DNA from 4 places in the Gracilibacillus sp. D59 genome. Region 1 is predicted to be linked to each of the others. Evidence: riboswitches for the same ligand, from Rfam matches in the RefSeq annotation. Region 1 holds a riboswitch; each other region holds the start of a gene.

Region 1 (7,747 bases):
AAGCTCGAAGTGCAAGACCGCACCCAAGCTGCTGTCTATGCTTACCAAAACGGATTAATCGAAAATGAACAATAAAATGGCCAGACTTGTATGCCTAGCCCAGCCATTTATAACCCTAAAGTGTCATTTGGCACTTTAATACGGAAAGAAATATTATCATTTAGTAAATCAATTTGCTGTGCTCTAATATGGAAATTACTTTTTAATTCCATTTGAGTTAAGGCGATATAAATATGTTCTTCTTTTGGATTGATTGTAATCCATTCAGGCGTTTCCACACGACTGCTAACATATTGCAAAATACGATCCTGTGGTAGTCGTAGTAATCCTAAGGACATCCCGGTTGACTGAAGAATGATATCACCATTTTCTTGTACGATCGGCTCAAATGATATGTTCACCGGTACTTCTGTTGAAAAAGCTTCAACAGTCCCCATCAAGTGGACTTCATCATCTAACCGGAGTGAATATTGAATATTACCTAGTTTCGGTAATTTTTCAATATAAGCATTGACTAGCTCATTCAAGTTATCTTTACTTGAGCGGATCGTAAATTCCGCCCCCGATTTATCCTCAAGAAATACCTTTTCTGGTGGTTCTGCACCGGGTACTGGCCAAAATAGGAATAGTACAATCCCGACAATAAGAAGAATATTAATTGTAGCTAATGTAACAAATAGTTTTTTCCAATTCGTTATTTTTTTCTCTTCCATTATTGTCATCCTTTAATTTTGAACTTCTTGTAAACCATTCTCTAAATAAGTAATAACACGTTCTGCCATTAATTGGTACCCCTTGTGATTTGGGTGAAAATTATCATCAGAAAAGACCTTCTCTGTTTCATACTGATAGATGTCCTGCATCGGAATATAATGAACCTGTTCATACTGATTCGTAACTTGTAAGCTTTCATTATTCCAACGAGTCAAAATCTGATTTAATGCCTCAATATCACCAAAATACTTCTCAAAAGGGTTGAAAAAGCCTAACAGATAAATCTCTGCTTCTGGTTGAACACCAATAATGTGATCCATTATTTGTGATAACCGCTCACCGTAAGGCCCACGTCCTTCGATAAAAGGTTCTTCTCTCAGATTCATAAAATTATCCTTCATAATTTGCATAATATCATTTGCGCCAATTGTAATGAGTACCAGATCTGCTTTTTTTAAGGATTCATTAATCTCAGGATTTTTCTTTAACCTCTTTAATAAGTGATCTGTGCGATTTCCACGTTTACCAAAGTTATCAAATGTCACGTTTATGTTTTTTTCGTCCAACCGTTTATCTAAAATCCCAATATAGCCGCCATTGCCTGTTTCATCGCCAACTCCCTGGGTTAAGGAATCACCAATTGCGACAATGTGTGTATCCTTTTGAAAAAAGTTGAGTGCTTCCTTTACAGCGTTTCGCACGCTTTGTGTAATGGATTCTTGTTCGTTTTCTTCATTTGTTTCTTCTTCTGTCTCTTCAGTTACTTCTTCGCTAGGTTGAGAGGTAGAATCAGTTGTTTTTTCTTTATTATCTGATTGGAAAAACAATAGAAAAATAGCGATTCCAGCAACGAGGACAAATACTATAATAAAAATGAACACCTTTTTGCTCATCACCAACACCTACAATAAAAAGTCTCTTACTTGATTATACCCGTCTTTTGAATTTGATAACACAATAGAATATTTAAGGTACAACACATAAAACATAAACTGCGCAATAACTTTTCATGGACTTGCTTTCTCCCAATCTTTCTTGAAGGGAGTGCCATGGCAACGCTCCGGCAGAATACTGCGCTTTCCATGGGCACGGCTTCAGCTAACTTGGTAAAGAAGACCGCTTTACCAAGTGGATCTTCAGCTCGTGCTGTTCCCATAGGAGTCTCCGTATTCTGCCTCCACTAATAACATAATTCTATCTTTTTAAAGTGGGAGTACTCGGAAACTAATTCCCGTGTATTACCTCTTTCAAAAATCAGCACACTACGCAGAGCGGAGGCAAGATACGGAGACTCCTACGGGACCAGCACGTGTCCGAAGACCCCGCAAGAAAACGCCCTTTGTTTCTGAGGAGACTGAGGCCGTGCCCGTGGAAAGCGAGGTATCTTGCCGTAGCGTATGCTTGCACTCATCAAAAACTAAGATAGAAGGAAGCAATTTTAAATATTCATTACTTCGCAGTTTGTATCTAGTGCGTATAAGGACCGGGTGGGTTATCCTTATTTTTTTCTTATTAACATGTGTTAAAGGTTATGCAATTCTATGGATGAAAATGCTTGTTTTGTATAATGATATGTATTGTATCACAACAAAGAAATTATGGTAAATAGGAAAATGTGCTGTAAACACAGTAATAAGACCGCAAACCAATAACAAGGTCTGCGGTCTTATGTATATATATTTATCTTGGGGAGATAAATAACGATAGTCAGGGAGAAATGTTATTCTCCACGGCGTAAGCGATCTGCTTCCTGGAACGGACATTTATGTTCCACAACAATTTGTCCATTTGCTTCCGCCTTTTCTTTAGTTGTAGGGTCTGTTTGCTCTTTGGCAAACCAGACAATTTTTGCTTTATCAGTATAAGCATTTGCTGCTTCCTTACTGTCAGTGACGAATAAAATATCAATCTCACCTTCTGCAGCAGCTGCTGGAGTTATTTGATAACCTAATTTTTTCAGTTTACTTAGTGCTTCTGAACCTTCGATATCACCTGCTACTGCAATTGTTTTTGGACGAATTTCTCCATTTTCACGAGCAAGAGGAGACGAAAGTGCCCATGCAATTGCTTTTTCACTATCGGGTTTGACAGTTGGTTCACTGTTAGTTGCTTTCGCGATCGCTTGATCAAGGTCTGCAATAATATCATCTGCAGTTTCGATCCCGACAGACAAACGAATCAATTCCTCTTTAACACCGGAAGCTTTTAATTCTTCTTCATTCAACTGCTGGTGTGTAGTAGATGCAGGGTGAATAATTAATGATTTTGCATCTCCCACATTAGCCACATGGGACCATAAATGAACATTATCTATCACCTGACGACCAGATTCTTTTCCACCCTTTATACCAAAGACGATAATAAAGCCAAAATGGTTACACAAATATTTTTTTGCTAATTGGTGAGAAGGATGATGTTCAAGTCCTGGATAAGAAACCCATTCTACTTGTGGATGGTTTTCTAGGTAATTAGCAACGGCTTTTGTGTTTTCACCATGACGTTCAATGCGTAAATGCAACGTCTCTAGTCCTTGTAAGAAATAAAATGCATTTTGCGGACTTAATGATGGACCGATATCACGTAGTAGTTGCACACGTAATTTAATAGCGAATGCAGGTGGTCCAATATCAATTCCAAATCGTATACCATGATAAGTCTCATCTGGCTCAGTAAATCCAGGGAATCGTTCGCTATTCCAATTAAATCTACCACTATCTACGACAATTCCCCCAATCGAGGTACCATGACCACCAATCCATTTCGTTGCGGAGTGCACAACGATGTCAGCACCCCAGCTAATCGGTTTACATACATATGGAGTTGCGAAGGTATTATCAATAATTAATGGTACACCTTGTTCGTGAGCGATATCAGCAACAGCTTCAATATCAAACACATTTAGACTAGGATTTGTAATCACTTCACCAAAAACCGCTTTCGTTTTTGGGGTAATGGCAGCTCTGAAATTTTCTGGATCTGTTCCATCTACAAATTTCACATCAATACCATATTTCGGCAATGTTTTATTAAATAAATTGAAAGTACCACCATATAAGTTACTGTCGGCAATAATTTCATCACCGGCATTGGCGAGGTTTAAAATAGCTAATGTGATAGCAGATGCACCAGATGCAGTACCGACAGCAACTACTCCATCTTCTAATAAGGCAATGCGTTGTTCAAATGCGTCAACAGTTGGATTCATAATACGAGAATAAATATTACCCATTTCTGCTAAAGCAAATAAGTTTTGTGCGTGCTCGGTATCATTAAATACGTAAGAAGTTGTTTGATAGATCGGAACGGCACGAGCATTTGTTGCAGGGTCTACTTGTTGTCCACCGTGTAATAGATTTGTTTCACTACCTGGAAATTGGAACGAATTTGTCATTATGTACCCTCCTTAAAAATTAGAAAAACCTCTTCTTTACGAAAGTAAGAAGAGGTTGAAAATATTAGCTGTCCTCCTCTTATCTTTCAGGTAAAACCTGTAGGATTTAGCACCATTTCAATTTGATGTTCAAACTGATGGTTGCCGGGCTTCATAGGGCCTATTCCCTCTGCCTCTCTAAATAAGAGTTATTACATATTCAATTGAATAGTCCTTATTATAAGTTATATTCTGGAAACCGTCAATAAAAAATCAGAATATTAATAAAAATTAACTTCAGGATCATTTATAGCCTAAATGCATAAAATGAATTGGAGGATTTTAATCCCGTTTCTACCACTGTAGATACAGGATAAAGAAATTCCTTGTTGATGGAAGTCATTGAAAGGAGTGATTCAAATGCCACAAAAAGGCGGAATGCCAGAATGGGGAGAGGATTTGGTGAAAAAATTAGATGCCTTTCTTTATGAAAAACCAACACGAAATGTCATGGAAACGATTGATAGCTTTTTTGAACAAGCAAAAGTACCAAAACAAATCCCTGCTGATGTTGCAGAAACAGAGAAGGACTGGATCGTCCGTGTTGATTTACCAGGTATTAAAAAAGAACAAATACAACTGCGAATAGTAGGGAATCAAATTACAGTAATGGTCAATCACCAGGAGGAAACCGAACAGTATGATGATTCGTATCATTACTATCATAAGGAAAGAAGGCAGCATCGTAATCAGCGAACGATAACATTGCCATATGCTGTTGATAAACGAACAGCAAAAGCAAGCTTCCAAAATGGTGTGTTAGAAATTAGAGGTCCTAAAACCGAACAAGATAATGACTCAATCACGATCGACTAAGCTGATAGCGATTGCTATTAGCTTAGTCATAATTATGCTATATTAAGAGTATAGAGGTAGTCAGAAGGGAGGGGTTCGTATGGAATTTACGCAACTTATCATAAGTTTTATCTTAATTTTTAATATTCTTTTATCTTTAACCATTATCTTTTTAGAGCGTAAAAATCCCACTTCTACATGGGCATGGATTATGGTATTGACATTCATTCCGATTTTTGGATTTATTTTATATCTTATCTTTGGTAGAAAACTAAGTAACAAAACAATTTTCACTTGGGATACTAAAAGCAAATTAGGTGTCAAAACGGCAGTACAGCATCAATTGCGTGATATTGAAAATGGCGACTTCTTTGTCAAAGATCCTAGGATGTATCAATATAAGGATCTATTCTATTTGCATTTACGAAATAATGATGCGATCTTTTCACAGGATAATGATGTCAACGTATTTACGGATGGAAATCGAAAATTCAACTCTTTGTTAGAAGATATCGAAAATGCTACAGATCATATTCACCTATTGTATTATATAGTAAGGTCTGATCACCTCGGTACACGTTTAGCGGACGCTTTGATTAAAAAGGCAAAAGAAGGGGTTGAAGTTCGTTTTTTATATGACGATTTAGGATCCCGGACGTTAAGCAGGAAGATGGTTCGAAAAATGCGTCATGCCGGGGCAGAAGTCGAAGGATTTTTCCCACCGTTAATTCCGAAGGTCAATTTTAAAATTAACCACCGTAACCACCGCAAGCTTGTGATTATTGATGGGGAAATCGGCTATATCGGTGGTTTTAATATTGGAGATGAATATCTGGGGGAAGACAAGCGATTCGGTTATTGGCGTGATACCCATCTGCGCATCTCGGGTAGTGCTGTAGAACATTTGCAAACTCGATTTATCCTGGATTGGAACCAGGCGTCCCGCCATGATATTGAATATGATGAGCGTTATTATACACCTGTTCCCGCTGGGAATATCGGTATGCAAATTGTTTCAAGCGGTCCGGATTCTGAATGGGAACAGATAAAAAATGGCTACATTAAAATGATCATGTCAGCAAAAGATTATATCTTTATTCAAACACCTTATTTTATTCCGGATGAAAGTCTGTTAGATGCATTGAAGATTGCCTGTCTATCAGGAGTAGATGTCCGTATTATGATTCCGAATAAGCCAGACCATCCTTTTGTCTATTGGGCAACTTATTCGTATATCGGTGAAATGTTAAAAGCGGGGGCAACCGTTTATATTTATCAAAAAGGTTTCCTACATGCTAAAATGATAGTAGTAGATAGTAAAATAGCGTCAATAGGAACAGCAAATATTGATGTCCGCAGTTTTCGCTTGAACTTTGAAATAAATGCCTTTTTATATAATGAAACATTGGCAGAAATGCTGGTTGATGAATTCGAAAAAGATATGGAACATGTAACAACACTTACATATTCGTTATACCAACAACGTTCAGTATGGATTCGTTTCAAAGAGTCAATTTCAAGATTGATTTCACCGATTTTGTAGTAATTCAGTTGAACTAGGGAGACAGCCTTTTAAAGAAAAAAATAGTAAAAAAATATAAACTGCGAAGTAACGTGGGCTTCCAAGTAAATCTGGGCTGAGCGCGGACATTTGTTCCGCTATTTGTGACAAAAGTGCCATTTTTAGGGTGGTCGCGGACATCTATTCCGCTATTCATCGGAAATAGTGCTAATGGAGACTGAAATGAACCAAATAAGGGATTCAATGTCCGCTAACATGGAAAAACAGGTGATTTTCATTCAAATAACGCACTAAATGTCCGGTCAATAAATGTTAGCACCTAGATAAATTTTCATTACTTCGTAGTTGTTATCTTCTACGACTTAGCTGAAAGTTGAGGGGCACTAGAAAGGATAGATACAATGCGCATGATTAAAGTAGAGGATCTTGTCAAAACATATGGTGAAAAAGTATTGTTTGACGGGATTTCGTTATCGATTACAGACACCGATCGTATCGGTTTAATTGGTGTCAACGGTACGGGAAAATCCACCTTATTAAAAGTATTAGCAGGGATCGACCAAGCAGAAGCTGGCACCATTGATCATCCGAATGATTACCGGATAGAATACTTAGATCAGGACCCACAGCTAACAGATGGGGACACGGTGTTGAACCAGATATATTATGGTGATGCAAAGGTGATGGTCACCTTAAGACAATACGAATCAGCTGTATTAGCTTTGGAACAAGATCCTGAGAACGAAGCAATGCAAAATCAATTATTAAAAATGCAAGAAAAAATGGATCAGCTAGAAGCATGGGATGCCATGACCTTAGCCAAAACAATCTTAACGAAATTGGGTGTTCCATCGTTTGACAAAAAAACAGAGAATCTTTCTGGCGGACAGCGCAAACGCGTAGCAATTGCTAAAGCATTAATCCAGCCGGCAGATTTACTTATACTCGATGAGCCAACCAACCATCTTGATAACGATACAATCGAATGGCTCGAAGAATACTTGCCAACTTATCAAGGTGCAATTTTGCTCGTTACCCACGATCGCTATTTTCTCAATCGTATTACCAACCGTATTTTTGAGTTGGATAAGGGCAACTTATATACATATGAAGGCAATTATCAAACCTTTTTAGAACAACAAGCATTAAGAGAAGAACAGGAACTCCAGGCAGAACAAAAGCATAAAAATATTCTCAAAAAAGAAATTGCCTGGCTTAAAGCAGGAGTAAAAGCAAGAACAACAAAACAAAAAGCACGTATCGATCGTGTCGAGCAAATGAAGGAG
Region 2 (7,747 bases), on a different contig from region 1:
CATAGATACATTTGGAAAAATAGATGTCTGGGTTAATAATGCTGGGTCTTTTCAGGCGATAGGTCCTACATGGGAAGTGTCACCTGATTTGTTTAAGCAAGATATAGAGACAAATTTAGTTGGAACCTATCATTGTGCTGCAGTAGTTATTCCATTCATGTTGGAGCAACAGGAAGGTAAAATTGTTAATATTGTTGGAGGTGGTACACTTGATGCCTTTCCATATGGCAATGGCTACGGCACATCAAAAACAGCAATTGCAAGATTTACAGAAAATCTAACAAATGAATTACAGGATACTAGTGTTGAAGTATATGCACTTGATCCCGGTTTAAATGATACAGATATGACAAAATATCAGCGAACTAGCGAAGAGGGAAAGAAATATTTAGCAAATGTAGAAAAGCTGTTTGAGGATAATGTAGACGTTTCACCTGAGCATGCACCCAGTTGGGTAGAGAAAATCATAGATGATCAGTTACAAGCTTTTCAAGGTAGAATTGTTACGGTTTATGATAATTTGGAAGAACTTAATCAAAAAGCATCACAAGCTGATCAAGCAGATTACGGTTATTTAAGATGGAAGGATTTTTCCTGAATATAGAATGGGGTGTTTGTCATTTTTGAGTTAACCATACTGGAATGGATTATTATTATTTTTTCGGCTCTTCTAATTGGTTTTGCCAAAGCTGGTGTAGCGAGTATGGGAATATTAGTTGTTACTGTTTTTATGATCATCTTTCCAGCTCGTGAGTCTGTAGGTATTTTATTACCCTTACTAATCGTCGGGGATTTATTTGCAGTGGTCTATTATCGCAGAAATGTTGTGTGGCGTTATTTATTTTCATTAGTGCCATGGGTTTTGATAGGGATTGTACTAGGATATTTTGTATTAGATGTCGTTACTAGTGAACAGTTAAAACCAATGATTGGTATTTTAGTATTAGCACTTATTTTATTACATATAAGCAAAGAAAAATTAGGGGAACGATTTGTAAAACTGTTGCCAGAATCAAAAGTTTTTACTTTTAGTATGGGAATTTTAGCCGGTTTCACAACCATGATCGGAAATGCTGCTGGCGGAGTGATGGCGATTTATCTACTCGTAAAAGGATTACCCAAACAAGAATTTGTCGGTACAGGTGCTTGGTTTTTCTTATTTGTTAATGTTATTAAAGTTCCATTCTATATTTCATTAGGTATTATTACAGTAGATTCGATTACTTTCAATACGTGGCTTATTCCTGCTATTTTGATCGGGGCCTTGATAGGTGTGAGAGTTATCAAGATCATGCCGCAAAAAGTATTCCAAATATTAGTTTTAGCATTTGCGGCATTGGGAGCTATCCGGCTCCTTATAGGTTAGTAGATTAAAAGAAAAGGAAATATTCGACAATAACTACGTGAAAGCAGGAGCAATTGTTGCGATTGATGGTTATGCTGATTTATCAGTAGATTATAATTCCCACACAGATCAAATGAAAAATGCCATTGGCAAGCAATAAAAATTGCTTTATCCATTTTAACTAGAGATTAGAAATGGAGTACAGAAAACATAAACTGCTAAGTTATACTTGTTGTGATACGCTAAAGCTAGGGAACTAGTTGAATGAACATCATTGTTCCCTTGCACCGAGGAAGCCTACTATGAAGCGTTACTAATAGACGCAGATGCGTCGTGGGGTTTCAGATTTGTGCTGATTCCATAGGAGTCTCCGTATTCTGCCTCCGCGACATTTAGTGTTCTGATTATTAGGAGTATAGGACTCATGGTGCTTAATCTTAAGGTTTCCTGTCAAATTATCAGAACACTGTTCGAAGCTGCTGAAAAATGCGACACTCTTGTGGGAACTCACGCGATAAAGATCCACTTGGTAAAGCGGTTTTCTTTACCAAGTTAGCTAAAAGCCTGAGCCCACGGAGTATTTTTCCGTAGCGACGAATTAGAAGACAACTTCAAAAGAATGGAAGAAAGCCATACTAAAGAGAATTTTCAATAGTTTCTGGTTTTTATCTATTTCGAATCAGATAAACAGCGATAGAACGGATAGATTTTCGCTGGTTTTTCTTACAATACCCCCGCTTTCACTGTTAAGGCATTTTTAAAGTCCTCGATCAGATCTTCTACATTCTCAATCCCGACAGATAAACGAAATAGTCGTTCACTAATACCTCTAGCTTCTCTTTCTTGCGCTGGCATTGCGGCATGGGACATAGTGGCAGGGTGAGATAAAATCGATTCTACTGCACCTAGGCTAACTGCAAACACAGGAATAGTTAATTGTTCGACAAAGCGTTTGGCATCTACATGATCTTTTACTTCAAAAGATAAGACAGCCCCTGGACTGGTAGATTGTTCAGAATGAATCGATGCACCAGGGTGATGATCTAAGCCAGGATAATATACATGTTCAATTTCATCATGAGAATTGAAAAAATCCGCCAGCCTTATCGCTGAGGAAACACTTTTGGAAAACCTAGGTTCCAGAGTTTTCATTCCTTGCAATAATTGATAACAGTCTTTTGCCCCAAGAATCGCACCATATGTGTTTTGTACAAACTTCAGTTTAGAAGCAAGTTCCTTATTATTCGTAACGGCTAAACCTGCAACGATATCACTATGACCTGATAAAAACTTGGTGGCACTATGTAATACGATATCGACACCTAGGTCTAATGGTTGTTGATGTAGAGGGGTCATAAATGTATTGTCTAAGTACGTTAAACAACTGAATTTCTTTGCAAGCTGTACTACTGCTCGAATATCGGTAATTTGTAATAACGGATTTGCTGGAGTTTCCATGTAAATAACCCTTGTATTTGGTTGAATAGCTTTTTCTACTTCTGCTGGATTTGTCATATCAACAAAAGTATGCTCAATCGAAAATTGTGTCAATAATTGCGTAACAAAGCGAAACGTACCACCATATACATCTTTGGTAATGACAATATGATCACCAGCTTTTAGCAGCATGAAAGCCGATGATATTGCAGCCATACCAGATGAGAAAGCAAAACCGGATGATCCGTTTTCTAATATTGCAATAGCTTCTTCTAATTGATCACGTGTAGGGTTACCAGAACGGCTATAGTCATAAGAACCAAACTCATTTAGTTGCTGTTGGTGATAAGTGGATGATACATAAATTGGTGGATTAACCGCACCAGTATGTTTTTCCTGATAGCCTTGCTGATTACCACCATGTGCAAGTGTTGTTTCATTTGTATGTCCCATATTATTTCCCTCCTAATGCTTGATAGATGTCTCTTTTTAAATCTTCCACGTTCTCAATACCGACAGAAAATCGGAGCAATGTATCACTAATCCCTCGTTTTTCCCTTTCCTCTTGTGGAATATCCGCATGTGTCTGAGTAGCAGGATAGGTAATAAAGCTCTCTACCCCTCCTAAACTTTCGGCAAATGATATAATTTTTAGTTGCTCCAGAAATGGAGAAACAATCTTTTTATCCGACACACGAAAACTTATCATGGCCCCTCTTCCGGGATAGAGAACCTCTTTAACGGATGGTACTTCTTTTAAAAACGCTGCCAATTGCCGAGCATTTTGTTGTTGTTTTTCAAGACGAAGTGCCAAAGTTTTCATTCCTCTTATTAAAAGCATGGAATCCATCGGTGACAATACAGCGCCAATAGCATTATGGAGGTAGGTCAATCGTTCACCAAGTTCAGTGTCTTCTACTACGACTAATCCAGCGAGTACATCATTATGCCCGCCTAAATATTTGGTAGCAGAATGAATAACAATATCTGCTCCTTGTGTTAAAGGCTGTTGTAAATAGGGTGTGTAAAATGTATTGTCTACAATAAAAAGTAATTGATGTTTCTTTGCAAGTGCTGCTAGACTCTCGATACTAATTTCCATTAATAACGGGTTGGTAGGAGTTTCTATGAAAATAGCTTTTGTATTTTGATTAATGTACTGCTCCATTTCGTCTGGATCTGCATATACTGGTGTAATGTTATATGATTCTTGAAAATGTTGAAATAAGCGATAGCTTCCACCATAGATATCCTCTGTTACGATAATTTCATCTTCTTGTTTGAATAAAGAGAAGACTAATTGGATCGCAGCCATACCTGAAGAACATGCGAATCCTTTTGAACCTTGTTCTAATGTTGCGATGGCATCTTCGACAATTTCCCGTGTAGGATTCGCAGATCGTGTGTAATCATAACCAGTTGACTGTCCCAGTGCTGGATGCTGATATGCGGTTGAAAAATAAACAGGGGCTTCCACTGCACCGGTACGTTTATCTTGTCGATTGCCAATTTGCGCAAGAGCTGTTTCGATATCGTTCATTTTATACATCCTTTCTAAATAAAAAAGAGGTCTTCGATAAGTAGAAGACCTCCTTGTTTAAGGTTGCATTCTCTTATCTTTGGTAATTTACCATCTGGATTTAGCACCATACAATTACTATTGCTGGTTGCTGAGGTGTCATCGGGCCAGTCCCTAGACCTCTCTCGATAAGATATAGTATTTTTGGAAATTTAATACATTTATCATACACCACAAAGGAAGAAATTACAAGGCGCATACCCAAAAAAAATTTTATATATTGGATCTGTTGACAATTACTAAAGAATGGCTTATATTATGGACATCATAATTATTTGGAAATTTATGAAAAATAATATATTGTCTTATCAAGAGAGAAGGAGGGATCTGGCCCTGTGAATTCTCAGCAACAGGCTTCCAAAGCACTGTGCTACATCCAGCAGCTTTTTGGCAGATAAGAGGCAAACTCCTACTTCATCGCCAAGTAGGAGTTTTTTATATTTATTTAACAGAAATATAATTTTTATCACGGTGCTAACCGTCTGTAAGACCCCCGAAGTAACACAAGAAAGTTAAATGGGGGATAATTATTATCTGAATCAAAACTGAGAGAACTAGCTAAATTTGTTTATTAATCCGAGTTTTCCTATGGGTATATAGGTGAAGAAAATAAAACCACGTAGGTTATAGTGGTGAAGGTTGGGATTTTAGATGTTAACAATAATTGCAATATTCGCTGCATGTCTATTTGCTTTTAACATAGGTGCAAGTGGTTCAGCAGCTAGTATGAGTATTACGTATGGTACTAAAGTAGTCAGGCAAAGAAGGTATGCACTAATAATTGCTGGATTAGGCGCCGTCACGGGTGCAATACTTGGAGGTCAACATGTTACGAATACGCTAGGGAAAGGTATCATCTCAGAAGAAATATTAGATATTAAGATTGCCTGTATTATTTTAATAGTTTCGGCTTTTACATTATTAATTACAAATTACATTGGTATTCCTTTATCGACTAGTGAGGTAACGGTAGGCGCAATTATTGGAGTTGGTATTAGTTACCAACAGTTGCACGTTCATACTATAGTAGTGATTGTATCCTTCTGGATAGTGGTACCAGTTGCAGCCTTTCTGATTACGCTTTTCCTTGAAAAATTTAGAAAGACCTTACAAAATAAAATAAATTATAAACCTCCTGTAAAACTATTGACGTTTATCTTAATCATAACTGGTATAATAGAAGCCATAGCTGCAGGTATGAATAATGTAGGGAATGCTTTAGGTCCATTAGTAGGTGCTGGGATCAGTTCAATGGAGTTAGGTTTACCATTGATGGCAGTTATTGTAGCGTTAGGGAGTATTTTGTTTGGAGGGCGTGTGCTAGAAACGAATGCAAAAAAAATTACTTCACTATCTCTAGGAAATGGTATTGTGATTTCAGGTGCTACTGGGGGACTGGTAGTAGGTGCATCATTACTCGGGATACCAATCCCAATGACACAGGTAACTACTTCGGCGATAGTCGGGATAAATGCCAGTTACCAGTTAAAAGATGTTTGGAAACAAAAAATTATTCATCAAATAGCAAAAGTGTGGATTACATCTCCGATTGTATCATTAATTATTGCATTTGGATTGACAGAGGTAATTGTTCAACAGAGATTTTACCAAGTGATACTTTTAACATTAGCTATTATTGCTACTTTTATATTAGTGAGATTTCGAGAAAAACCAGCAAAAGTAAACACAAAAAAAGGATGGGATCAACATGGGGAAAGTGTACTTAGTGGGGGCAGGACCAGGAGATGAAGAATTAATTACTGTCAAAGGATTACGTGCTATACAGGAAGCAGATGTTATCCTGTATGATCGCTTAGTAAATCCATCATTATTAAAACATGCGAAGGAAGAAGCAGAACTGATTTTCTGTGGGAAACAACCACAGAAGCATGGGTTAATTCAAGAAAAAATAAATGCACAACTTATAGATTATGCTTCAAAAGGTAAAATAGTGACGAGGTTAAAAGGAGGCGATCCCTTTATTTTCGGTCGAGGAGGAGAGGAAGCGATTCATCTTGAAGATAACGAGATAGAATATGAGGTGGTACCAGGAATTACGTCTGGAATAAGTGCTGCAGCATACGCTGGCATTCCACTTACTCACCGTTATATAAGCGGATCGGTAAACTTTATTAATGGCTCCAATCCTGAGGCGAAATCAGACGAACAATGGCGTCATATTGCCAAAGGAGCTGATACTTTGTGTTTTTATATGGGAATCAGGAAGTTCCCTGTAATTTGTGAAAAATTAAAGAAGGCTGGATTAAGTAAAAATACTCCTGTATCTATTATTCATTGGGGGACGTTACCACAACAAAAAACAGTTGTTGCCGATTTAGAAACGATTTCTGAGCGACTACATGAAATAAGTAATCCCTCTTTAATTGTAATAGGAGAAGTAGTTCGGCTTCAGGAGCAAATTAAGTGGTTTAAGGAATCTACAGAAGCAATGTCTTAAGGAAAGAATGACTAGTTATGATATCATCATAACTAGTCATTTTTAATAGCTTTCATAATTTGTTCTTGATCTTTTTCCCAGTCCCATTGTGGATTTATCCGGTCTATAAATTGTTGGAGTTGTCTTTCTGATAAATCCTTTTTACCATTTGAGTTGTTTAGATAAGATTTAAGTTCCCATTCTCCTCCTTTTTTGTTTTCAATCGTTTTCCACTTTACTGTAAATATATAGTCATTACCGTTAATATCAGCGTGAATTAATAAGATATCCTTGTGTAAGATAAAGTTACTTAGTTCCATAGCAAAGCACCTCCTAATCAAAGTATACCACATGCTGAAAGGGATTACATTAGTGATTCGTTTTAGGGTATTCATCATTTTTCATTGATTGAATATAAAGGGAATAGAGGAGGTATAGGAATGGCTGTAATTAAAGCAAATGAAGCAGATGTGAGGTTATTAGCCCGTTTAATGAGAGCAGAAGCAGAAGGTGACGGTAAGCTTGGTATGCTTATGGTAGGTAATGTAGGTGTGAATCGGGTGAAAGCCCGTTGCTTGGATTTTAAAGATATTAATACGATAAACAGAATGGTTTACCAAAGTCCTGGAGGTTTTGAAGCAACACAGAAGGGATACTTTTACCAAAGAGCCAGGGAAAAAGAAATACGTTTAGCACGAAGGTCAATCAATGGAGAACGTAATCATCCTGCAAGCTATTCTTTATGGTTTTTTAGACCAGAAGGTACCTGTCCGGCACAATGGTTTGACCAATGGAATGCTGGGCGCTACAAGAGTCATTGTTTTTATAGTCCAACAGGAGAAGATTGCCCGAGCGTGTTTAGGACCTTTTAATCTGATCTTTTTTCCGATCCAGCTTGAGGCGTCTCATACATTTTCATTAGGAATAATATAATTAGCTAAGAAGGTAT
Region 3 (7,747 bases), on a different contig from region 1:
TCTTCTTTTCGATATCGCATCGAATGTAAATAACCACCTTGCATGAGAAACATATGATACACAAGCATTGTCCATATTAAAAACCAAGAAAAATAAACAAAAAAGTCAGCCAATGAGTCCCCTCCTCTTGTAAACTTTCGATTTTTGGTATCTTCTCCTTGTCAAAGCTGTATAAGAAATGAATAGAATAACTGCTACTGTCCCAACACCTACCATGCACCAGGTTGCATTGACCGCAAATGTTTTTAAGTGATATCCCAAATAATGAAAAGATGTAAATAACAATTTACGGTTTATATCTCGCATTATCTTTCCGCCTTCAGATTGGATGTGTACATATTCAGCCTGAACATTATTATTCATTTGCTTTAGATCAATCCATTGTAATCCTTTTATCTGTTCTAGTTCATCCAATATTTTGTTAAACTTTTCTAAGTTTTTATCGTCAAGAGAGGGATGATAAAAGCCTGATATTATTCCGTCTCTTACAATGGAATATTCGTGTGCATTTTGTATCATTTTTTGAACTGCTCTAGGGTCATTAATATCTACATATCCAATTGTCTCAGGAAGTAATCGCATCCCTTTTAAAAATGTAGGTGATGTGATGTATGGGGCGGTGTCCATTACTTCCCAGTTCTCGTCACTTAGTTGAATTTGCCCAACATAAGTAGAAAAATACCGAGATGTTTGCGCATATCCATTTTGTGACATCGTATAGTGAGGTGCTTCAAATGCTAGTGGATATATCCCGTAATTAGCTAGTTCCTGGACTCCTCGTGTTAATTTACTTTTTATATATTCATCCTCAAACTTAAGTGAGTCAGCTAGATAATTCTCATATGCTAAAGCTGTATCAAAATCATTTTTTGTCTTTTTTATTACCTCATCATCGGGACCATGGTATATAGGCATATTATTTTCTACATCCCAAAACTCAAACCCCTCCCCCGTTTCGTCTCTAAATTGATGCGTATAACCGTGCAAAACGATATTTCCACCATTATCCTGCATATACTTTAGTGTGTTTATTAATTGAGGGAAATCTTCTAATAAATATTTCTCCTTTGTCATTGGATCGGTATGGACAGGTATTAATGCAACCATATATGGAATGTCACGTCTCTTAAGTTCTTTTGCTATCTCCATCAATTTCTTAGGATCAGCTAGCGGATCAACATCCTCTAATCGGAGATAGGCTGGGTGTTCATGAGGATGATCCAGCGCAAATACTTCATGTAATACTTCTCCTAAAAAAATAGAAAATGGCGGTTCAATCTTTGTTGTTGCATAATAATAAGTATTGTTGTTTTTAATAAATAATGGATAATCGACACCCTTCCCGTGACTACCTTTTACTAAAACTGTAGAACTAGCTGTAGCATTCGTGTTTAATATAGTATCTGGAAAAATACTAATGGACTTCTCTTCATTACTTGTAAGCGTTATTTTGGTAATTAACTGCTCTGACTCAAATTCAACAAATGAAAGCTGTTCTCCAAGCTGATCAGCATTATTCCCTAAAACAACCAATGTTCCGTTAAATTGATTGATCATACGTTTAAAATCTGTTGATAAACGTTCTTTCGTTCGCCCATAATAAAATACATGGGTGACATTCTCAAAATCTGCTGTGGTAACCTCTGAAGTATGTTTAAATTCAATAGTGGATGTAAAATGACCTAGTAGCATATCAAGTAACCTCTGATGTTCGTCTACCGTTCCACTTACAGAACTGTAAACAACCAAGACTGCTAGTTCATCTTTATTTTCAGCACTTATTTGCTGAGGGGCTATTATAATAAAAAAGCTTAGAATCATAATGGGTAGCATCCATAACATATAACGAATGATTATTACCTCCTTTCGGTATTTTCGTTCTTATTAAAGAACGGAAAAACAAAAAAATATATACTTCTTAAAGATTTTTTTCGGTTCTTCCTAACAAAAGATAATTTATAAGGACTAGAATTAGTATGAAGCCTGCCCCAATTGAAACCCACAATATATTTGTACTTGATACTTGATTTAGATAATTCTCAAACAAACTACTTTTCTCTTTTTTAGTCTTTTCTTCTATATCTGGAGTAATTACATTTCCATTTTTAATAGTATACATCTCTTGATCGACTTTTACTTTATGCTCCATTTCACTAAGGTCAATCCACTCAAGATTAGGAATCTCCTCCATCTCGCGCACTAAATCCTTTAGACCTTCTAATCCTAAAAATGGATGATAAAAACCACCAATTATCCCATCACGAACAATCGTAAATTCGTCAATACGTTTTTTTATATCTTGTATGGAAGTTGGGTCATCATAACGTATATAGCGAATTGTTTCGGGTACAAGCTTCATTCCATTTAAAAAGTCCGGGGTAGTAATATAGGGTGATTCAGTCATTATCCTCCAATCTTCATCCGTTAACTGTACTTGCCCTACATAAGTAGAGAAAAATTTCGAAATCACCTGATAGCCATTTTGACTCACTGCATAATGTGGTGCTTCAAATGCAATTGGATAAATATCATATTCCACGAGTTCTTTTATTCCTTTTTTAATACGTTCCTCAATATAGGCTGATTCATTTCTATTTTCTACCTCTGATAGGGATTGTTTTTCTATTTCTATTAATTCTCTGCTTCCCGGTTCCTCCATCACCGGCATATTTTTATCCACATCCCAAAACTCAAATCCATCCCCTGTTTGGCCATCTTGATATTGATCTGTATAACCGTGTAGCACAATACTCGCTCCACTCTTCTGCATGTCTTTCAATGTTTCCACCAAGTTTGGTGCTTCCCACAAATGATATTCTTCTTCCGTCTGTTGATTCACATATACCGGAGTAACAGATACCATATAAGGAATATTTTTATCAGTTAAAAAGTTAGCGATCGCCTCTAGTTCCTCGTGATCTGTTCTCGGATGAACATCCTCTAATCTCAGTAGTGCAGATGTTGATGGCTTATGCAAGCTATCAAAAAATGTATGTAATTCATCTGCCAAGAAATTGGATACGGGTGGAAATAGGTTAGGTGTGGCATAGTAATACGTATCCTTATTCTTTATAAGTAACGGGTAATGAACATCTTCATGGACTGATTCAACTAAGGATTCTACATCATCATTATCTGTTGAAATTTCCATTATTGGATGTGAATCTAACTTGACCGTGTTCGTTGTATCTCGTTTGATTACTACATCATTTACTATTTTGCTTTCTGTTGTGTCAATATATGAGAAATGGCTAGTAATTTGTTCGACATTATGACCAATCCCCAATATTGGACCTTTATATGAATGTAATGAATCAATTAAAGTAGACGATAATTTTTCAGACACTTGACCGTAATATATAAGATGGGTTACTCCTGACAAATCGTTTGCCTCTACTTCAGTGCTAGAGAGAAAAGTTATAGATGATGTGAAATGTCCGATGAGAAGATCTAGTAACCGTTGATGCTCATCAACTTCTCCATCTTCTGAAGAGTAAATGACCAGTACATTTATATTATCTGCAGTTGAACTTTGTACATATAGTGGGTTTGACAACAAAATAATAATGATACCTAGAAAAATGATTTTACTACACATTTGCCCGTTTGATCGCTTAATCATTTTACTCTCCCTCCTAAAACGTTTGTTATAAAGAACATATAATAAATATATAAAGAACACAAGGGTTTTATTAATATTTTTATATTTTTTTGGCAAAAAACGCAGTAATTAAACATACGATGCGGAAATTATGGGTTCCGCACCTACCTCTTGTTCTGTTCAATCGGTTTACAATTTTTGATCAGGAAACATTCGGGACAGATTTTGTAAATCTATTAAAGTTTTGTTCTTTAATTTTCTGAATAGTTTTACTTTTTCAAAAAGAATTGACGATTCTTCCACGTGATGCTATTATGATGTTTATCAATTAAATACGGTAGCTCTTATCAAGAGTGGTGGAGGGAATGGCCCTATGAAACCCGGCAACCGTCAGTTAAAGCTGATAGGTGCTAAATCCATCAAAGCTTTTATGCTTTGAAAGATGAGAGGACATTTAATAACCATCCTTTCTGTCCTCTTAATACAGAAAGGATTTTTTGTTGTGTTTGCGGCACAATAAAGGAAGGAGTGTGAAAGAATGATTCGAATTCAAAATTTGTCGAAACTGTATCAAACAAAAAAGCAAGAAGTTCAAGCTGTCGATAATGTCTCACTTAATATAGAAAAAGGCGAAATTTTCGGTGTAATTGGATATAGTGGTGCTGGTAAAAGTACATTTGTCCGTTTGATCAACAGATTAGAGGAACCAACAGATGGTTCTGTGGTTATCCATGATAAAGACATCACGAAAATGGCTGGGCATCAGTTACGAAAAAAGCGTCAAAAAATTGGCATGATTTTTCAACATTTTAACTTATTATGGTCTAGAACTGTTTTTGAAAATATCGCTTTCCCATTGGAAATTGCTGGTGTATCAAAGACAAAACGAAAAGAAAAAGTGTTGGAATTAATCAATCTCGTTGGCCTTTCTGGTAAAGAAAATGCTTATCCTTCACAATTAAGTGGTGGTCAAAAGCAGCGTGTCGGAATAGCGAGAGCATTGGCGAATGACCCTGAAGTATTATTGTGCGATGAAGCAACTTCTGCACTTGATCCCGAAACAACTGATGATATTTTAGATTTGCTGGTTTCTATTAATAACAAATTAGGGCTGACCATCATTTTGATTACACATGAAATGCATGTCATCCAGAAGATTTGTCATCGCGTTGCCGTGATGGAAAATGGAAAAGTGGTAGAAACAGGCGATGTTCTGAATGTTTTCGTCAAACCACAATCCAAGACAACCAAGCGCTTTGTACAGCAGCTTAATCCTTTAGAACATGATAAGGAAAAATTGACAGAGTTTATTAATGATCGGGAAGACAGTGAAGTAATAAAACTGCACTTTATTGGAAACAGTGCTAAGCGAGCGCTTATCAGTGAGGTAGCCAAAACATTTAATGTAGAGGTTAATATACTGCAAGGTTCTATTGCACCTACACAGGAAGGTGCTTACGGTACGTTATTTATTGAAATTAACGGTGAAAAAGAAATCTTAAAGGAAACTATCGAATTTATGAAAAACACCGGTGTAGAAGTTGAGGTGTTAAAGCATGCTTAAGGAATTATTCCCTAATGTAATACTGGAGGATTTGTGGTTAGCCACGCAAGAAACATTTTATATGACGAGCATTGCGATACTCGGTACTTTAATTTTTGGTATTTTACTTGGATTATTATTATTTCTAACAGATTCAGGGAACTTATGGCAAAATCGCTTTATTAATTTCATTACAGCAACGATCGTAAACGTATTTCGTGCCATTCCTTTTATCATATTGATTCTATTACTCTTTCCTTTTACCGATTTCTTAATCGGAACGATCAGAGGATGGAAAGCTGCATTACCAGCATTAATAGTCGGAGCTGCACCATTCTATGCCCGTCTGGTTGAAATTGGCTTGAAGGAAGTTGATAAAGGGGTTATCGAAGCAGCCAAATCAATGGGTGCCAAAACACATACGATTATTTTGAAAGTATTGTTACCCGAGTCGATGCCCGCTCTTATTTCTGGTTTAACAGTAACAGCAATTGCTTTAATAGGTTATACGGCAATGGCTGGTGTTATTGGTGCAGGTGGGCTTGGAAACTTAGCATACTTACAAGGTTTCCAACGCTGGAATTTTGATGTCGTGTTAGCTTGTACGATTTTAATTATTATTATTGTGTTTATTTTTCAAATTATTGGGGATTTACTATCCAAATCGATAGATAAAAGATAAAGTGAGACTTATCAGGGTGTTAGCATCCGTTATCCCCACTTAGCTTCTTTGATTTACTTGTGGGGTTTTACGGACGATTAGCACCGTGCTAAATATAAAAAATTAAGAAGGGATGATCTATTGTGAAAAAATTACTTACATTATTATTTGCTACATTACTTTTATTCGCGTTAGCTGCTTGTGGAACAGCAAATGAGGAGGATAAAGCTGCTGACAGTAACAACGCTGGAGAAACAGAGGAAACTGAACAAGGTAATGAGGAAAAGGAAGTAACAGAACTTGTTGTTGGAGCTACAAGTACACCACACGCTGAAGTACTTGAAAAAGCAAAACCGATTTTAAAAGAAAAAGGAATTGAACTTAAAATTGAAATATACCAAGAGTATGTATTCCCAAATGAAGACTTGGCAAGCGGAACTCTTGATGCAAACTATTTCCAACACATTCCTTATTTAGAGTCACAGATGGCAGAAAAAGGTTTTGATTTTGTAAACATCGGTGGTATTCACATCGAACCGATGGGAATCTATTCTCAAAATATTAAAAGTATTGATGATATCAAAGAAGGAACAGTTGTCATCATGAGTAACTCTGTTGCTGACCATGGTCGTGTTCTTTCACTGCTTGAAAGAGAAGGACTTATTAAAATTGCTGAAGATGTTGAAGCCGTTGATGCAACTGTCAAAGACATAGTGGAAAACCCATTAAACCTAGAATTTGATACTGATATCGACGCAGGCTTCCTTCCTGAATTCTATGAGCGTGAAACAGATGCATTAGTTGCAATCAATACTAACTATGCAATCGAAGCAGGTCTAGTACCAACTGAAGATGCATTAATATTAGAAGATTCTAAATCACCATACGTGAACGTGATTGCAGCACGTGCTGAAGATAAAGATAACGAAGCTCTTCACACATTAGTAGAAGTATTACGTTCTGAAGAAATCCAAACATTTATTGAAGAGGAATATGAAGGTGCAGTAGTACCTGTATCTGAATAAGCAAAGCGGAAAGCACCTGGCTAACCAGGTGCTTTTTTGTATCTTCCTCTTCACTTTCCTATTTATATTTTAAACCTACCAATAAGCTGATTTAAATCTTGTGACAATTTTTCGAGTTGATTGGCGTTGTTGGTAATTTCCTGCATCGATGCCGATTGTTCTTCTGCGGTTGCGGAGCTTTCCTCAATACCAGCCGCTACTTCTTCAGATGTTGAAGCAATATCTGTACTTGCATTACTAACTTTTTCACTTGATGATTGGATATCCTTAAGATTCGTACTAATGTTATTGATTCTATCTATCATATCTGTCATCTGTGTTTGAATCGTCTGGAAACTTTGTTGACTTTCCTGAATCTGTTGATTTCCCGATTCAACAGTGGAATAACCTCCTTCTAACACACCCGCAACATCCTTTGTTTCTGACTGCAATCCACCGATTATATCTGTTATTTCTGTAACAGAGCTACTTACTTGTTCTGCTAACTTTCTTACTTCATCCGCTACTACAGCAAATCCTTTTCCAGAATCACCCGCACGAGCTGCTTCAATTGCTGCATTTAATGCTAATAAGTTCGTTTGTTCTGCAATATCTTGGATAACATCAATTAACGTAGAGATTTTATTAGATTGTTGTTCCAGACTTTTCACTTTAGAAACTGACGTTTGCATCATTGTTGTAATCTCTTGCATTTGTACTACAGAGTCATTTAACTTTGTACCGCTCTCTGTTGACAATTCCAATACTTCATTGGAAGCTATTTGCAAGGCATTTCCTTCCTCTGAAGATGTCTCAATTTTTCCGTGGAGCGCTTCCATGGATGCTGAAATATCGCTAGAAGCACTTGCCTGTTGTTCAGCCCCAGTTGACATCTCCTCCATTGTTGTTGCAATTTGTTGGGACCCCACATTCACTTC
Region 4 (7,747 bases), on a different contig from region 1:
AGGCAGTAACCAATGTAGTGAAGCATAGTCAAGCTATTTCCTGCTTCATTTATATTACAGAAACGCAACAAGCAATACGGCTAGCCGTGATCGATAATGGTATCGGTAAGAAGGATAACGAGAGTTATGGAAATGGCTTAAAAGGCATGAAAGAGCGACTGGAATTTGTCAATGGAACGCTTGATATTAAGAGGAAAAGCAATGGTTTTGAAGTGTATATATCTGTTCCAAAGGTTTTGAGGCAGATCGAAGAGGAGGAAGAGCTGTGATCCGAATTGTGCTTGCTGAAGATCAACAGTTATTATTAGGTGCACTTGGGGCTTTATTAGATTTAGAGGAAGATATGGAAGTAGTCGGAAAAGCAAATAATGGCGAAGAAGTATTGGAATTAGTAAAAAAAGAAATGCCAGACATTTGCCTAATGGATATTGAAATGCCGGTGATGACAGGACTGGATGCAGCGGAACAGTTGCGCAATCACTCTTGTAAAGTAATTATTCTTACGACTTTTGCAAGACCGGGATATTTTGAAAGGGCCAAAAATGCCGGTATCAGTGGTTATCTGTTAAAGGATAGTCCTAGTGAGGATTTAGCACAATCGATTCGTCAGATCATGAGAGGGAAACGGGTTTATTCTCCGGAATTAATTGATATAGCCTTTTCAGAAGAAAACCCTCTTACGAGAAGAGAAATCGAAGTGATGAAATTATTAGCGGAAGGAAAAACGACAAAAAATATTGCGAAAGAACTATTTTTATCAAATGGTACTGTACGAAATTATATATCGGTTATTCTAGATAAATTAGAGGTAAATAATCGTATTGAAGCGATTGCTAAAGTGAATGAAAAAGGATGGTTAAAATAGAGGCTGTTTTTCAGTTTCTATTTTTTGCTTTTTTTTGTAAAAGGGAATACAATATCCTTCGTGACTAGAAATATTCTGTGAATAAAGGAGTGAGAGAGTGACTACATCCGTTCAAAAGCGAGGAACTATCGTTGCTTTGTTATTAGCTGGTGCTTTTATCGCTATACTTAATCAAACGTTAATGATTACAGCAATTCCTCCAATTATGAATGAAATGGGGATTACTGCTAACTCGGCACAATGGTTAACGACCATTTTTATGCTAGTTAATGGTATTATGATTCCAATCAGTGCCTTTTTAATAGATCGGTTTACAACAAGGCAATTATTTATTACAGCTATGAGCGTATTTGCCTTTGGAACATTAGTTGCAGCGTTAGCTCCTAATTTTGCCATGTTATTAGCTGGACGTGTCATTCAGTCAGCTGGTGCTGGAGTTATGCTACCATTGATGCAAACCGTATTTCTCATGATATTCCCTGTTAATAAACGAGGATCCATTATGGGATTAGTAGGTTTGGTTATTTCTTTTGCTCCGGCAATTGGTCCATCATTATCTGGGTGGATTACTGACCAGTTTTCATGGCGTGTTTTATTCTATATTATTTTGCCTATTGCCCTTATTGATATCGTCATCGCTTATTTTGTTATGAAAAATGTAACCGAGATATCTAAACCGAAGCTGGACATTCCATCGATTATCTTATCATCTTTTGGTTTTGGTGGCTTACTATATGGTTTTACAAGTGCAGGGAATAATGGCTGGGGTTCTCCGATAACTATTGTTGTACTAATTGTAGGAGTTATTTCACTTGTTTGGTTTATTTTAAGACAGTTGAAATTGGAACACCCAATGTTAGAATTTCGTGTCTTTACTTATTCGATTTTCCCATTAACGGTAACACTTGGTATGATTGCTTTTATGGGCTTGATCGCGGTAGAAACTCTCGTTCCATTGTATATGCAGGAATCAAGGGAGTTCTCGGCTGTCCAATCGGGGCTAGTTATTTTACCAGGGGCGATAATCACCGGTTTTATGTCTCCGATAACAGGACGTATATTTGATAAAATTGGTGCAAGATGGCTCGCAATTGTAGGCTTCTCGTTGATGACAATTGGCTCCTTCTTGTTTTCGATTTTAGATGATAAAACATCCATTACTTATTTGACGATCGTATTTGCGATCAGAATGTTAGGTATTTCGATGGTAATGATGCCGGCAGCGACTGCTGGTTTAAATCAATTGCCGAAAAAACTTATTGCGCACGGTGCAGCAATGGATAACACATTGCGTAACGTATCCGCCTCTGTCGGAACTGCAATCATCGTAACGGTACTAACACAGGCAGAGTCAATTGCCGAACAAAGTGGTAAACCGTATCCAGGGATAACAGGCGCAAATACAGCTTTTTTAGTACTTTCGATTATCACCTTAATAGGGTTATTTTTATCCTTTTTTATTAAAAACAGGAAACCATACGACGAGGAAGAAGGAGATTAGTTTTAGTGGCTAATCTCTTTTTTTTAAGAACTTAGTGCAGAGTCAATAAACGACAAATCCAAAAAGGAAGAGCGAAGATTTGTTGAATAAATCGAGATAAACGACAAATCTAAGAAGGGTAAGCAAAGATTTGTTGAATAAACGAGGATAAACGACAAATCCAAAAAGAGAGAGCAAGGATTTGTTGAATAAACGAGGATAAACGAAAAATCCAAAAAGGGAGAGCGAAGATTTGTTGAATAAATCGAGATAAACGACAAATCTAAGAAGGGTAAGCAAAGGTTTGTTGAATAAACGAGGATAATCGACAAAACCAACAAGGAGAACGAAGATTTGTTGAATAAACTAAGTTAAACAACAAATCCAATAAAGCCACCCGATATAAACCGAGTGACTTTATGAGATAATTACCTATCAGTGGCGCTTATGTTTAGGAATAGCTTGTTCGATAAAGTTATCCGCTAGTTTTCTCAGTTCTTTTTTCATTGTCTCGCCTTCCATTGGCAGACCGTGCCCAGCGATGATGATATCAGGATCTAAATCAGCCAATTTTTTAACAGATTCCTCTGCCCCATGCCAATCTTGTGTAAAATAGGCAGGTGGACCGTAAACATGCTGAATAGGGAAAAACACAGCCCATGATGACTCTGGTTTATCTGTTGAAATTGCATCACCTGCAATTAATAATTTATCCTTCTCACGAAACAAACTGATATGTCCGGGTGTATGTCCAAATGTTTCAATGTATTTCCAATCTTTTAGAAAAGGAATAGAGCCATCGGTAGGCAAGGAAGAAACAAGTCCTTCTAAGTGTTCTGGTTTAGTCGGAAAGATCGTCGATAATAAAGAGATCATTCCCCCGCCAACGGTTGGATCACCTGGAGGATATTCTTGTTTTCCTGTGACATAGTCAATCTCATTTTCATGGATATAAATCGGTACCTGCCAGTATTCAGCCAATTTCTTCGCAGCACCAATATGGTCAAAGTGCCCGTGTGTTAATAAAATTGCTTGTGGTGGTTTGGTGCCATAACGATGTTCACAAGCATGAAGAATCCTATCATGATATTTTCGAGTGCCAGTATCTATTAAAACCCAATCTTCATTAGGTGCACCGATCATGACGACATTAACAATAAAAGTTCGGTAATAAGCTATATCTGGAAGTACCTCTTCTGGTATTGCATGATCGAAATCATGTTCAAGTTCTTTCCACTTATCGATATGTTCTTGATCCATTGTTTGTCCCACCTTATTTGAGCATAAGCTATCTTTATTTTGGTGTGAAAAGTGCTGAATTATACTATTGTCGAAAAATTTAAAAAATTACTTGTCGTTTTTGAAGTTGTATGATATGATGTTGTAACAAATTCAAGTAATTCACTTACAATTTAATAAACCGCAAGATTTTCTTATCCAGAGAGGTGGAGGGACTGACCCTAAGAAGCCTCGGCAACCAGCACAGATGTGCCCGGTGCCAATTTCAGAGGATCAAATTTTGATTCAAAGATGAGAAGATTCGACGCCGATTGTTTTTAAGATTCACGTGATGCAATCAATAGTAGAATCCTTCTCTATCTTTAAGAGAAGGATTTTTTTAATGTAGTTAAGTATTTAAAAAATAAAAAAAGTGAGGAGCATGCAAAGATGAGTGATTTATTATTTGCCTATTGGGTACCAAACGTTAGTGGAGGTTTAGTAGTATCAAAGTTACCACAAAAAACAGATTGGAGCTTTGAAGCGAACAAACGTTATGCACAAATTGCTGAAGAAGTTGGATTTGATTATGCGTTGTTACAAACGCGTTTTTTTGCTAGTTATGGAGCGGACAAACAACTAGAAGCAATAACATTAGCGACCGCTTTAGGAGCTGTAACGAAGAATTTAAAATTAATTGCTGCCGTGTTACCTGGACTTTGGCACCCTGCAGTTTACGCTAAGATGTTGTCCACACTGGATCATGTAACAAAAGGACGTGCTGCTGTAAATGTTGTAAGTGGATGGCTGAAGGATGAATTTACTGCCTATGGTGAAGAGTGGATCGATCATGATAAGCGTTATGAGCGTTCGGAAGAATTTATACGTGTATTACGTGCTATGTTTACTGAAGAACCGGCAAACTTTAGTGGGGATTATTACTCCATTCATGATGCACCGATGAAGCCAAAGCCAGAAGCTAATGTTCCAATCTTCCAAGGCGGGAATTCACAAGCAGCTAAAGAAATGGCATCCCGCGTATCTGATTTCTATTTCATGAATGGGAATACATTAGAAGGTTTTGAAAAGCAAATTAACATAGTAAAAGAGTTAGCGGAAAAAGAAGGAAGAGAAGTAAAATTCGCTGTGAACGGTTTTGCCATTGTACGAGATACAGAAGAAGAAGCTGTCCAATTATTACGTGATATCATTTCACATAAAGATGACGATGCAGTGGAAGGCTTCCGACAAGCAGTAAAAGAAGCAGGACAATCGACGAAACAAAAAGAAGGTATGTGGGCCAATTCAACAAAAGAAGATCTTGTCCAATATAATGATGGTTTTAAAACGGGTCTGATCGGTACACCAGAACAAGTGTCGGATCGGATTATTGAACTAAAGAAAATCGGTGTCGACTTGGTGTTGACAGGACACTTCCACTATGAAGAAGATCTAAGACGTTTTGGTGAAGAAGTGATTCCTTTAGTGAAACAAAAAGAAAAAGAATTGAAGGAAGCTGGTGTCTTTTCATGAAAATAGCTGCCATTGCAGGGAGCTTGACACCGTTGTCTAAAACGTTACTGACAGTGAAAGAAGCTGTTGACCATATTCGTTGTCATCATGATCATGTAGAAGTGAATTTGATAAATTTGAAGGAATACCAGCTAGATTTTTGTGATGGTCGCGATCCCTCTGAATACGAGGGTGATTCGAAAAAAATAATTAATGACATAGTTGAAGCAGATGCGCTAATAGTAGGTACTCCCATTTATCGAGGATCTATCCCAGGTGCATTAAAAAATGTATTTGACCTTATTCCCAACACAGCGTTGCGAGGGAAGGTGCTGGCATTTATCGCAACTGGTGGGACGTATCATCATTTTTTGGCAATTGAACATCAATTAAAACCGTTAGCCGGTTATTTTAAAGCATATACATTGCCTGGTAATGTATATGCACACAACGATCATTTTAAGAATAAACAGCTTGCCGATGAAGGTATTAAACAGCGGTTACATGAACTAGGTGATTCGGTCGTAACATTAAGTAAATCTCTTAACAGTGAAGTGATTGGTGCCGAAGAGCCAGAAATTCCACGACAAAGTTTAGCACAGACATAAGTAAAATTTATGTAAAAAATGAAAAAGCCCTTTACATGTATGGACAAATTAGTAAAACGTGATAAAATTTTAGTAAGTCGATGTGAGGGAGTTCGATCGAGATGAAAATGTGGATGAAAAAATTAACCGTTTTATTAGTGACAATCTTAACACTTGGTTTATATGTTCCGCCGATCTATATTGACGCTGATGTAGGTGTAGGTAAAAAGGACATAGAGCCAAGTGAAGACCGGCCAAAAGCTGAAATAGAAGATTCAATAACAGAAAAAAACCTCGTTCTTGAAGACTCTAGTCAACTTTATCTGCAAGAATTAAACAATCTTGCTAAAGAGCAAGTGCAAGCAAAATTAGGCACAAAAATTTCGGCAAAAGTGAATAATGATGTAAATCAAGTAGTCTTACCGAATCTTGAAATGGTATTAGATGGATTGTATGAAAAAATTGGTGAAGAGGAAAGCCAATACTTAATGGTTGCCGAAAAGCCTTCTGCCGGATACGGTGAGCGTATTTTTAATTTATACAATGCAAAAGAAAAAGAAGATGTTGCTAAGTTTCATGTAAATCGGTTAAAAAGACCGCAAGACGGTTATTATTTTCAATTCCACTATCATTTACAAGACGATCAATTTGAAGAACATATTTCAATAGGAGAAGTTTATTGGGGGAAAGATACACCACCAAAATGGATGTCGTAATAGTTAGGATGCCTTAAGTTTAAAAGGCATCCTTTTTTACCATAATAGCAGAAATATAATATGTCAGAATTTTAAAACATTTCCCTTTATTTTAAGTCGAAATATAGGTAAAATAAGTCTTATCGTGAATTTTTTGTATTTAAGTGAATTATAATTAAAAAGGAGTCACAGAAAATGCCTATCAAAGTGCCGGATTTATTACCAGCTAAGAATAAGTTACAAGAAGAAAATATTTTTGTTATGGATGAAAGTCGGGCATTTAAACAAGACATTCGGCCTCTTAAAATATTAATATTAAATTTAATGCCATTGAAGCAACAAACTGAAACACACTTATTACGTTTATTGGGGAACAGCCCATTGCAAATAGAGGTCGGATTATTGCATACAAGCACGCATACATCTAGGAATACCTCAACAGAACATTTGAAGCAGTTTTATAAATCTATTGATGATGTAAAGGCCAATAAATATGATGGATTAATTATCACTGGAGCACCAATAGAAAAATTACCTTATGAAGAAGTGAATTATTGGGAAGAGCTGTCTCAAATTATGGAGTGGAGTAAGACGAACGTAACCTCTACCTTGCACATTTGTTGGGGAGCAATGGCTGGACTGTACTATCACTATGGAGTGGATAAGTATATAATGCCTGAAAAATTATCAGGTATTTATACACATACAATTAATGATCCGCGGGAAAAGTTAGTCAGTGGTTTTGATGAAGAGTTTTTAGTGCCACATTCCCGTCATGCTGATATCCGAAAAGAAGATATTGAAAAAGTCCCGAATCTGAAAATATTAAGTGAATCGGAGCGAGCAAGGGTGTATATGATAGCCTCGAAAGATGGGAAACAAATCTTTGTTACAGGCCATCCCGAATATGATGCTTTAACATTAAAGAAAGAGTATGATCGGGACACGGCTGCTGGCTTGAACCCGATGATACCGGAAAACTATTACCCGGATGATGATCCAAAGCGCAAACCAAAATTACGCTGGCGCACACATTCCAATATATTGATCTCTAATTGGTTGAATTATTATGTTTATCAAGAGACACCCTTTGAACTGTAAAAGACCTGCCTAAAAAAAGCTTAAAACCCTGTGGGTTTTAAGCTTTTCTTTGGAAGTGTATGTTAGCACTTATCCATAATCATAGTCGGAGAAAGTTTCCGCTAATCAACAGCATGAATCCACTCGTTGTCGGGAGACCTTTTTAATGCAATTTTTGCTGATAGTGCGCGTAGGAGTCTGTTGCTAGGGTTACTGCTTGGGCGAAGGCTGCCCCACCACCTAGTGCAGCGCTAACCGCAAGAGTCTCCATTAATTCTTCCTCACTAGCTCCGTTTTCCACAGCACCCTT

What was found. Region 1 has a riboswitch for S-adenosylmethionine ahead of ACTWP4_RS06180 (aminotransferase class V-fold PLP-dependent enzyme). Riboswitches for the same ligand answer to the same signal wherever they lie in the genome.
Region 2: another riboswitch for S-adenosylmethionine. It lies ahead of ACTWP4_RS19075 (methionine biosynthesis PLP-dependent protein); the one in region 1 lies ahead of ACTWP4_RS06180 (aminotransferase class V-fold PLP-dependent enzyme).
Region 3: another riboswitch for S-adenosylmethionine. It lies ahead of ACTWP4_RS19815 (methionine ABC transporter ATP-binding protein); the one in region 1 lies ahead of ACTWP4_RS06180 (aminotransferase class V-fold PLP-dependent enzyme).
Region 4: another riboswitch for S-adenosylmethionine. It lies ahead of sfnG (dimethylsulfone monooxygenase SfnG); the one in region 1 lies ahead of ACTWP4_RS06180 (aminotransferase class V-fold PLP-dependent enzyme).

What each region holds. Positions count from the first base shown of each region.
Region 1 is NZ_JBQQCK010000002.1:658,321-666,067, forward strand. It holds gene ACTWP4_RS06165 (response regulator) at 1-75, shown strand, start outside; gene ACTWP4_RS06170 (YpmS family protein) at 108-713, opposite strand; gene ACTWP4_RS06175 (SGNH/GDSL hydrolase family protein) at 726-1,607, opposite strand; gene ACTWP4_RS06180 (aminotransferase class V-fold PLP-dependent enzyme) at 2,435-4,105, opposite strand; SAM riboswitch class I at 4,182-4,293, opposite strand; gene ACTWP4_RS06185 (Hsp20/alpha crystallin family protein) at 4,505-4,960, shown strand; gene cls (cardiolipin synthase) at 5,040-6,482, shown strand; gene ACTWP4_RS06195 (ABC-F family ATP-binding cassette domain-containing protein) at 6,863-7,747, shown strand, end outside.
Region 2 is NZ_JBQQCK010000014.1:4,447-12,193, reverse strand. It holds gene ACTWP4_RS19090 (SDR family NAD(P)-dependent oxidoreductase) at 1-598, shown strand, start outside; gene ACTWP4_RS19085 (sulfite exporter TauE/SafE family protein) at 611-1,366, shown strand; gene ACTWP4_RS19080 (PLP-dependent transferase) at 2,069-3,235, opposite strand; gene ACTWP4_RS19075 (methionine biosynthesis PLP-dependent protein) at 3,237-4,322, opposite strand; SAM riboswitch class I at 4,393-4,496, opposite strand; SAM riboswitch class I at 4,664-4,762, shown strand; gene ACTWP4_RS19070 (inorganic phosphate transporter) at 5,013-6,110, shown strand; gene cobA (uroporphyrinogen-III C-methyltransferase) at 6,070-6,819, shown strand; gene ACTWP4_RS19060 (hypothetical protein) at 6,852-7,118, opposite strand; gene ACTWP4_RS19055 (cell wall hydrolase) at 7,239-7,670, shown strand.
Region 3 is NZ_JBQQCK010000015.1:57,935-65,681, forward strand. It holds gene ACTWP4_RS19800 (glycosyltransferase family 2 protein) at 1-113, opposite strand, end outside; gene ACTWP4_RS19805 (DUF2334 domain-containing protein) at 106-1,821, opposite strand; gene ACTWP4_RS19810 (DUF2334 domain-containing protein) at 1,919-3,622, opposite strand; SAM riboswitch class I at 3,943-4,050, shown strand; gene ACTWP4_RS19815 (methionine ABC transporter ATP-binding protein) at 4,140-5,165, shown strand; gene ACTWP4_RS19820 (methionine ABC transporter permease) at 5,158-5,826, shown strand; gene ACTWP4_RS19825 (MetQ/NlpA family ABC transporter substrate-binding protein) at 5,949-6,830, shown strand; gene ACTWP4_RS19830 (methyl-accepting chemotaxis protein) at 6,893-7,747, opposite strand, start outside.
Region 4 is NZ_JBQQCK010000004.1:123,765-131,511, reverse strand. It holds gene ACTWP4_RS08990 (histidine kinase) at 1-269, shown strand, start outside; gene ACTWP4_RS08985 (response regulator) at 266-865, shown strand; gene ACTWP4_RS08980 (MDR family MFS transporter) at 963-2,366, shown strand; gene ACTWP4_RS08975 (MBL fold metallo-hydrolase) at 2,781-3,605, opposite strand; SAM riboswitch class I at 3,776-3,882, shown strand; gene sfnG (dimethylsulfone monooxygenase SfnG) at 4,014-5,096, shown strand; gene ACTWP4_RS08965 (NADPH-dependent FMN reductase) at 5,129-5,683, shown strand; gene ACTWP4_RS08960 (YpjP family protein) at 5,785-6,378, shown strand; gene metA (homoserine O-acetyltransferase MetA) at 6,553-7,458, shown strand; gene ACTWP4_RS08950 (carboxymuconolactone decarboxylase family protein) at 7,601-7,747, opposite strand, start outside.